2 regions of the Pseudoalteromonas sp. SR43-3 genome follow, and region 2 is predicted to be linked to the other one. Evidence: predicted binding sites of a transcription regulator. Region 2 holds the regulator's gene; the other holds the start of a gene.
What was found. The regulator sigma-54, encoded in region 2, starts transcription at its own class of promoters, with help from an activator protein. The targets are predictions, from matches to a motif close to GTTGGCACGNNNNTNGNNT.
Positions count from the first base shown of each region.

Region 1 (3,429 bases), on a different contig from region 2:
TAACTTATGATGTATCAGACGCAGACCCTGCTAACCACACAACTAATTTAACGCAAGTTAATGCTGCTCAAAATGCACAAATAACAATTGATGGCACGTTGACTGTATCAAGCAATACTAATGAGTTTAGTAATGTGATTGATGGCGTGGATATTACAGCTAAAAAACCCCATGATACAGACGATGATGTGAGCGATATAGCTGTTACCGAAAATAATAATAATATACGAGCAGGTTTAAATAGTTTTATCAGTAGCTACAATGAGCTGTTAGAGCTTAGTAATAACTTGGGTGCCTCAAGTGAAGCTGGCGCTGGAGTTATGGCTGGGGATTCATTACTTCGTGGTGTTATGTCAAAACTACGTAGTGAAATCACTGAATCAGTTGATTTAGGTGATGGTAACTCATTGTCACTTTCGCAATTAGGTGTTGAAACAGATAGATACGGTGTTTTAACACTAAATACTGAAACATTGGATGAGCAAATAGATGCAGATGTAAATTTAGTGCAACAGTTTTTTGTAGGTGATGACGATGATGGCTTTGCACAATCGTTTGATGAGCTAATGAGCTTTTATACAGACTCCGACGGTATTATCCAAAACAGAATCGACAGTAAAACGAATCAACTAGATGATTTAGATGATCAGCGTTTGAGCCTTACTAGTAAAATGGAGTCACTATCGTCTCGACTATATGCTCAATATAATGCGATGGATTTATTAGTAGCGAGCCTTAATAACACCAGTAGTTATGTTCAAGCTCAATTAGAGAACATGCCAGGCGTAGTTAGGCAATCAAATTAAGAGCTGAGTTAAAGGTATTACGAATCAATAAAAAACCGCTAAGTTTAAATTTAGCGGTTTTTTGTGTATTATTCTTTGATTCAAATAGTAAGCTATAGCCATGTATTTAGTTAGAATAAAGGCAGTTTATTAAACCCATTTACTAAATGGCTTTGTAAGCTTTTATCGCCTTTCCTGACTTTTTATGTTTAATAATAGCTTTAGATGATTCGTTTTTTGCACTATTCGCTTTTACTAAAATAGTATTTATACGAAGCTGAATTAATTCTAATTGCTCTGTACTTGGGCCTTCGCTACTTTCGCACCATTGCTTTAGTTCAGTATTTAAAGTGTCTAGAAAAGGCTGAGCTTCGTCTGCGTTATCATCATTTACTAACACTTCAATTTTACTAAGCAACGTTTGTATATGCTCTGCATGGCTTGTTAGTTTCTCTGAAGATGCTGGCGCGTCCATAATTAAAGTTAAACCGCAGGGCTGCGTTGATCTAGCGGGATGTTATCCCAACCTTCTTTAATTTCTTTAACAATACTTGATACTTCAATAATTGCTTCAATATCGTTGTTTATGTTCGCTTGTGTTAAACGGCGTTGGCAGTAATCGTAAAGTGCCAATAAATTGTTAGAAATACTAGGGTCTTGTTCTACTTCTAAATTGAGTGCGTCTTGCAGTGCACCAAATAATAAAACACAGGCCGAAATATTTTCACCTTTTTTTTGTATTTCTTTGCGCTCGATAAACCCTTTAGTTGCTGCTAAGCGACCGATAATATTACTGAATATAAGGTTTATTTGTTCGTAAGGGGCCATTTCGGCAATACTACTGGCACGAACTTGACCGTATTTTTTTACTGAGACATGAGCCATGGGAAGATCCTAAAATTTAAAACAATAAAATTATGTGAAAGCTAATATAAAAAACTCTATATAAAACTGATATGAAAATTTAATAAAGCTTTTATATTTTTATAAGAATAAAGCAATATTAATGCCAAGCATTTTCACTTATTTATGTATCGGCATTTGTAACTTCAACTTAAATTTATAATTGAGTTTATTTACTAACAATAGCATTTTTATTGCAGAGTAAATTAATTTTTAGGGCTAAGTTATAGTTAGGTAATAGTTAAGTAATGGCTAAGTTAAAACTATAACCCATACTTAATGATTAACTATTAAGTATGGTTGACTTAACTAGCCCGCCTGTTTTTTGGCGTTTATGTCAAAAAACTGCCGCTATCACTTGCATCCATGCTGAACTGGCTTACAATTTAACTAATTATACAAATTAGTGAAAGTACGGCTCGCTAAATATGATCTTGATTTTAGATAATAATAACAACCGCGCAATAGGATTAAATGCTTCACTTGGCTTTATTGGTGAAGCTGTTCAACTATTAAGCGAAGACTGCTTTGAACAAGAATGCAAAAAATATCAGCAGCAAGAATGCATGATCATTTTAGGAGCATTGCAATCACTTGACCACGAAAGCTTAATTAAACGCTATCCAACATTACCCTTTTTGTTAATTGGCGAAACGCTAAAACCACTATTAAGTATAGCTAATGTAGTGGGGCTTATTTGCGAGCCGTTTAATCACGAAGTAACAACTCAGTTACTTCACGACTGCCAGCAGTATCAGCGTATGCTGCCTAATGAGCATAAGCATTCTAAACCACATAAAACTTTTGATGGACTTGTTGGTGAAACAGAGGCAGTCAAAGATGTTCGCTTTTTAATTGAACAAGTGGCAAAAACTGATGCTAATGTTTTAATTTTAGGCGAATCAGGCACAGGTAAAGAAGTGGTTGCCCGTAATGTACACCTGCTTTCAAAGCGTATTAATGGACCATTTGTACCAGTTAACTGTGGTGCTATACCGGCTGAGCTGCTCGAAAGTGAACTATTTGGCCACGAAAAAGGCGCGTTCACTGGTGCTATATCGGCTCGTAAAGGGCGCTTTGAACTAGCTCAAGGTGGAACGCTATTTTTAGATGAAATAGGCGATATGCCACTGCAAATGCAAGTTAAGTTGCTGCGAGTATTGCAAGAACGCAGCTACGAGCGTGTTGGTGGTACAAAGGCTATCCAAGCTGATGTACGCGTTATTGCGGCCACGCATCGTAATCTTGAAATAATGATTGAAGAGGGCAGTTTTAGGGAAGATTTATATTACCGCTTAAATGTATTTCCTATCGAAAACCCATCGCTTAGTGAACGTGCTGATGATATACCGCTGCTTTTAAAAGAGTTAATGCGCCGTGTTAACGACCAGACTGGTTCTACCGCTAAGTTTACAGAGCGCGCAGTTGAGAGCTTAAAAGAACATGCTTGGCCTGGTAATATTCGTGAGCTTGCTAATTTGGTGGAGCGTATGGTTATTATGTTCCCTGACAAAGTGGTTGATATTCCTGATTTACCTAACAAATATCGTTACATTGAAGTTGAAGCCTACGAGCCAGAATACCCTGAAGAGTTAATGGAAAAAGACGCCTTTAACGACATATTTAGCACAGGCTTTAGTGATTACGAAAGTGAGCCTGACGCTAAGTTTAGCCAAGCGGGTAGTGGGCTATTGCCAGATGATGGTATTGAACTTAAAGATTATTTAGCCGAACTTGAAAT
Region 1 is NZ_JACJEC010000005.1:242,936-246,364, reverse strand. It holds gene fliD (flagellar filament capping protein FliD) at 1-806, shown strand, start outside; gene H5088_RS09175 (hypothetical protein) at 949-1,260, opposite strand; gene fliS (flagellar export chaperone FliS) at 1,269-1,670, opposite strand; gene H5088_RS09165 (sigma-54-dependent Fis family transcriptional regulator) at 2,117-3,429, shown strand, end outside.
Region 1: fliS (flagellar export chaperone FliS) is a predicted target of sigma-54. The motif match lies at 1,781-1,799, and genes of this name have one in related genera.

Region 2 (3,429 bases):
GCCTCGAAGTACACAAACGTGATGAACTTGGTGATAATAAACAATTATTAATTGCCACAGGTAGCCCTGCGCACTTTGAAGAAAAGCAATCAGACGGCACGACTATGAGCGCCAGTGCTGACGAAGTACGTTATGATGTATCTAAGCGTTTTTTAACGCTTGTTGGTAATGCACAAGTATCGCAAGCCGGACAAAAAATAAATGCTAAAAGCATTACCTACGACATAGAGCAGCAGCTCATCAGTGCCGAAAAAGATGAAAACTCAACTGACCGTGTTCACACAATTTTAGTACCGATCGAAACTAAAAAAAGTAAAAAAGGCGATAAAGGTCAACCATGAGCACATTAAAAGCAGAACTATTGGCAAAAAGCTATAAAGGTCGTGAAGTTGTAAAAAACGTCGGCCTTGAAGTACAAGCTGGCAGTATAGTTGGCTTACTTGGCCCTAACGGTGCTGGTAAAACAACGACTTTTTATATGATTGTAGGGCTTGTTCCTAGCGACAAAGGGAAAATATCTATTGATGATAACGATATTACTCTTTTACCTATGCATAGTCGTGCTAGATTAGGCATAGGCTACTTACCACAAGAGTCATCGATTTTTAGAAAGCTGACTGTTTATCAAAACTTAATGGCCATTTTAGAAACGCGCAAAGAACTAAATAAACAAGCCAGAGAAGACACGCTCAATAACTTATTAGATGAATTTAGCATACAACACATTCGTGATAGCCAAGGTATGGCATTATCGGGGGGAGAACGTCGTCGTGTAGAAATAGCACGAGCGCTGGCAGCAGATCCTAAATTTATATTACTGGATGAACCGTTTGCCGGTGTTGACCCTATTTCGGTATTAGATATAAAGAAAATAATAGAACATCTTAAAAATCGTGGGATTGGTGTATTAATTACCGACCATAACGTAAGAGAGACCCTTGATGTTTGTGAAAAAGCCTACATTGTTTCTCATGGGGAGCTGATTGCATCAGGTACTCCAGAACACGTATTAAATGATAAAACAGTACGCGATGTTTACTTAGGCGAGCAATTTAGGCTGTAACATTTACGCCATGTCTTTAAGCATCTGCTAGTATTAATTATAACAACATAAAAGGATTGTTAGAGATACATGAGGCAATCACTACAGCTGCGCATGGGCCAGCAACTTACAATGACTCCACAGTTGCAACAAGCTATTCGTTTGTTGCAACTCAGTACATTGGATCTCCAGCAAGAAATACAAGAAGCTCTCGACAGTAATCCACTATTAGAGGTTGAAGAGGCAGACTATTCCGAAGACGCTGCTGGTAAAAACGAGCAAAAAGCTGATACCGATGACATAACTGTTAGCGCATCTGCTGATGATGCTCCGAGCGAATACGAACAAGATACTGGTGAAGCACTTGCAAAAGACACGCTAAGTGACGACATGGCTATGGATGTCAGTTGGGATGAGTACATGAGTGCCGCTCCTGCAGCCTCATCAGGTCCAATGCCTGAAGACGAATCAATATACCAAGGCGCCTCTACTGAAACGCTCCATGAGTATTTAATGTGGCAATTACAACTAACGCCATTTAGCCCTACAGACGAAGCTATTGCTATTGCTATTGTAGAAGCTGTCGATGATTCAGGTATTTTAACACTAAGCTGCGAAGAGATTTTAGAAAGCTTTAATCAAGAAAACGAAGATGATAACGAAGTCGAACTTGATGAAATTGAAGCGGTATTAAAACGCATCCAACTGTTTGATCCTGTTGGTATTGCTGCACGTAGTTTACAAGAGTGTTTGTGTATTCAGCTTAATCAATTTGATAAAGAAACACCTTATATTAATGAAACGAAAATGATTTTAACCGAGCATATTGATCTATTAGCAGCTCGCGACTATCGTACATTAATGAAAAAAACTAAGCTCAAAGAAGAAGAGCTTAAAGAAGTAATGACACTAATACATACTCTCAACCCAAAACCTGCAGATACTATTGTAAGGGAAGAATCTGAGTATGTTATTCCTGATGTGTCAGTTAAAAAAATTAAAGGCCGCTGGGTTGTCGAATTAAACCCAGATAGCATGCCTAAAATTCGTGTTAATAGCCAATACGCAGCAATGTCTCGCACTGTAAAATCAAGTGGCGACAGCCAGTTTATTCGCTCACATTTACAAGAAGCTAAATGGTTTATTAAAAGCTTAGAAAGTAGAAACGACACGCTATTAAAAGTTACTAATTGTATTGTTAAGCAACAACAAGGCTTTTTTGAACATGGCCCTGAAGCCATGAAACCAATGGTTTTAAATGATGTTGCTGAAATGGTAGAAATGCACGAATCGACAATTTCTCGCGTAACTACTCAAAAGTACATGCATACACCCCGTGGTATATTTGAGCTTAAATATTTTTTCTCAAGCCATGTAAGTACTGAAAACGGTGGTGAATGTTCATCTACAGCAATACGTGCGCTTATCCGAAAATTAATCGCAGCAGAAAACTCAGCAAAACCATTGAGTGATAGCAAAATAGCGGATATATTGGCTGAGCAAGGAATTAAAGTAGCGAGACGTACAATCGCAAAATACCGCGAATCTCTTGCTATTCCACCGTCAAATCAGCGTAAAAGTCTGATTTAAGACGCTAAACTAAGAGGGTAATGCTTATGCAACTAAACTTAACTGGTCGTCACGTAGAATTAACCGATTCACTAAGAGACTATATTAATACTAAATTTGCGAAGCTTGAAAGACACTCTGATCATATTAATAATGTTCATGTCATTCTCGATGTAGAAAAATTAAATCAAAAAGCAGAAGCCACAATACACGTAAGCGGTGCTGAGCTATTTGCCTCTACAGAACATCAAGATATGTATGCCGCTATTGACTCATTGATCGACAAGCTCGATCGCCAAGTAATCAAACACAAAGAGAAGCTTGCTCGACACTAATATGATGAAATTAAGTTCACTTATATGCCAGGACTGCAGCAAAGCTGCGGTCCTTTTTAATAGCAAAAAAAGAATTTTAGAGTTCATTAGCGAACTTGCTCACGACAAACTTCCGTATTTACCGCAACAAGATATTCTTAATGCTTTAATGAGCAGAGAGAAATTAGGTAGTACAGGTATAGGACGTGGCATTGCTATTCCTCATGGAAGAATGAGCGGTGCAGAAGAGCCTTTGGCTTTAGTGCTCGTTAGCGAAACTCCAATAAACTTTGATGCAATCGATAATCGCCCTGTTGATATTTTTGTCGCACTCATCGTACCAGATGGCGATAACCAGCAGCACTTAAAGACTCTAGCAACCATTGCTGATAAACTAAACAACAAAGATTTTTGTAAACAGTTACGCAGTGCAAAATCTGATACTGAGCTTTACCAAGTTATTGTCGATCAATCATAGTTTTATAAAGGGTGTTAAATGGAGTT
Region 2 is NZ_JACJEC010000003.1:251,116-254,544, reverse strand. It holds gene lptA (lipopolysaccharide transport periplasmic protein LptA) at 1-341, shown strand, start outside; gene lptB (LPS export ABC transporter ATP-binding protein) at 338-1,063, shown strand; gene H5088_RS05620 (RNA polymerase factor sigma-54) at 1,133-2,632, shown strand; gene hpf (ribosome hibernation promoting factor) at 2,659-2,946, shown strand; gene ptsN (PTS IIA-like nitrogen regulatory protein PtsN) at 2,951-3,403, shown strand; gene rapZ (RNase adapter RapZ) at 3,422-3,429, shown strand, end outside.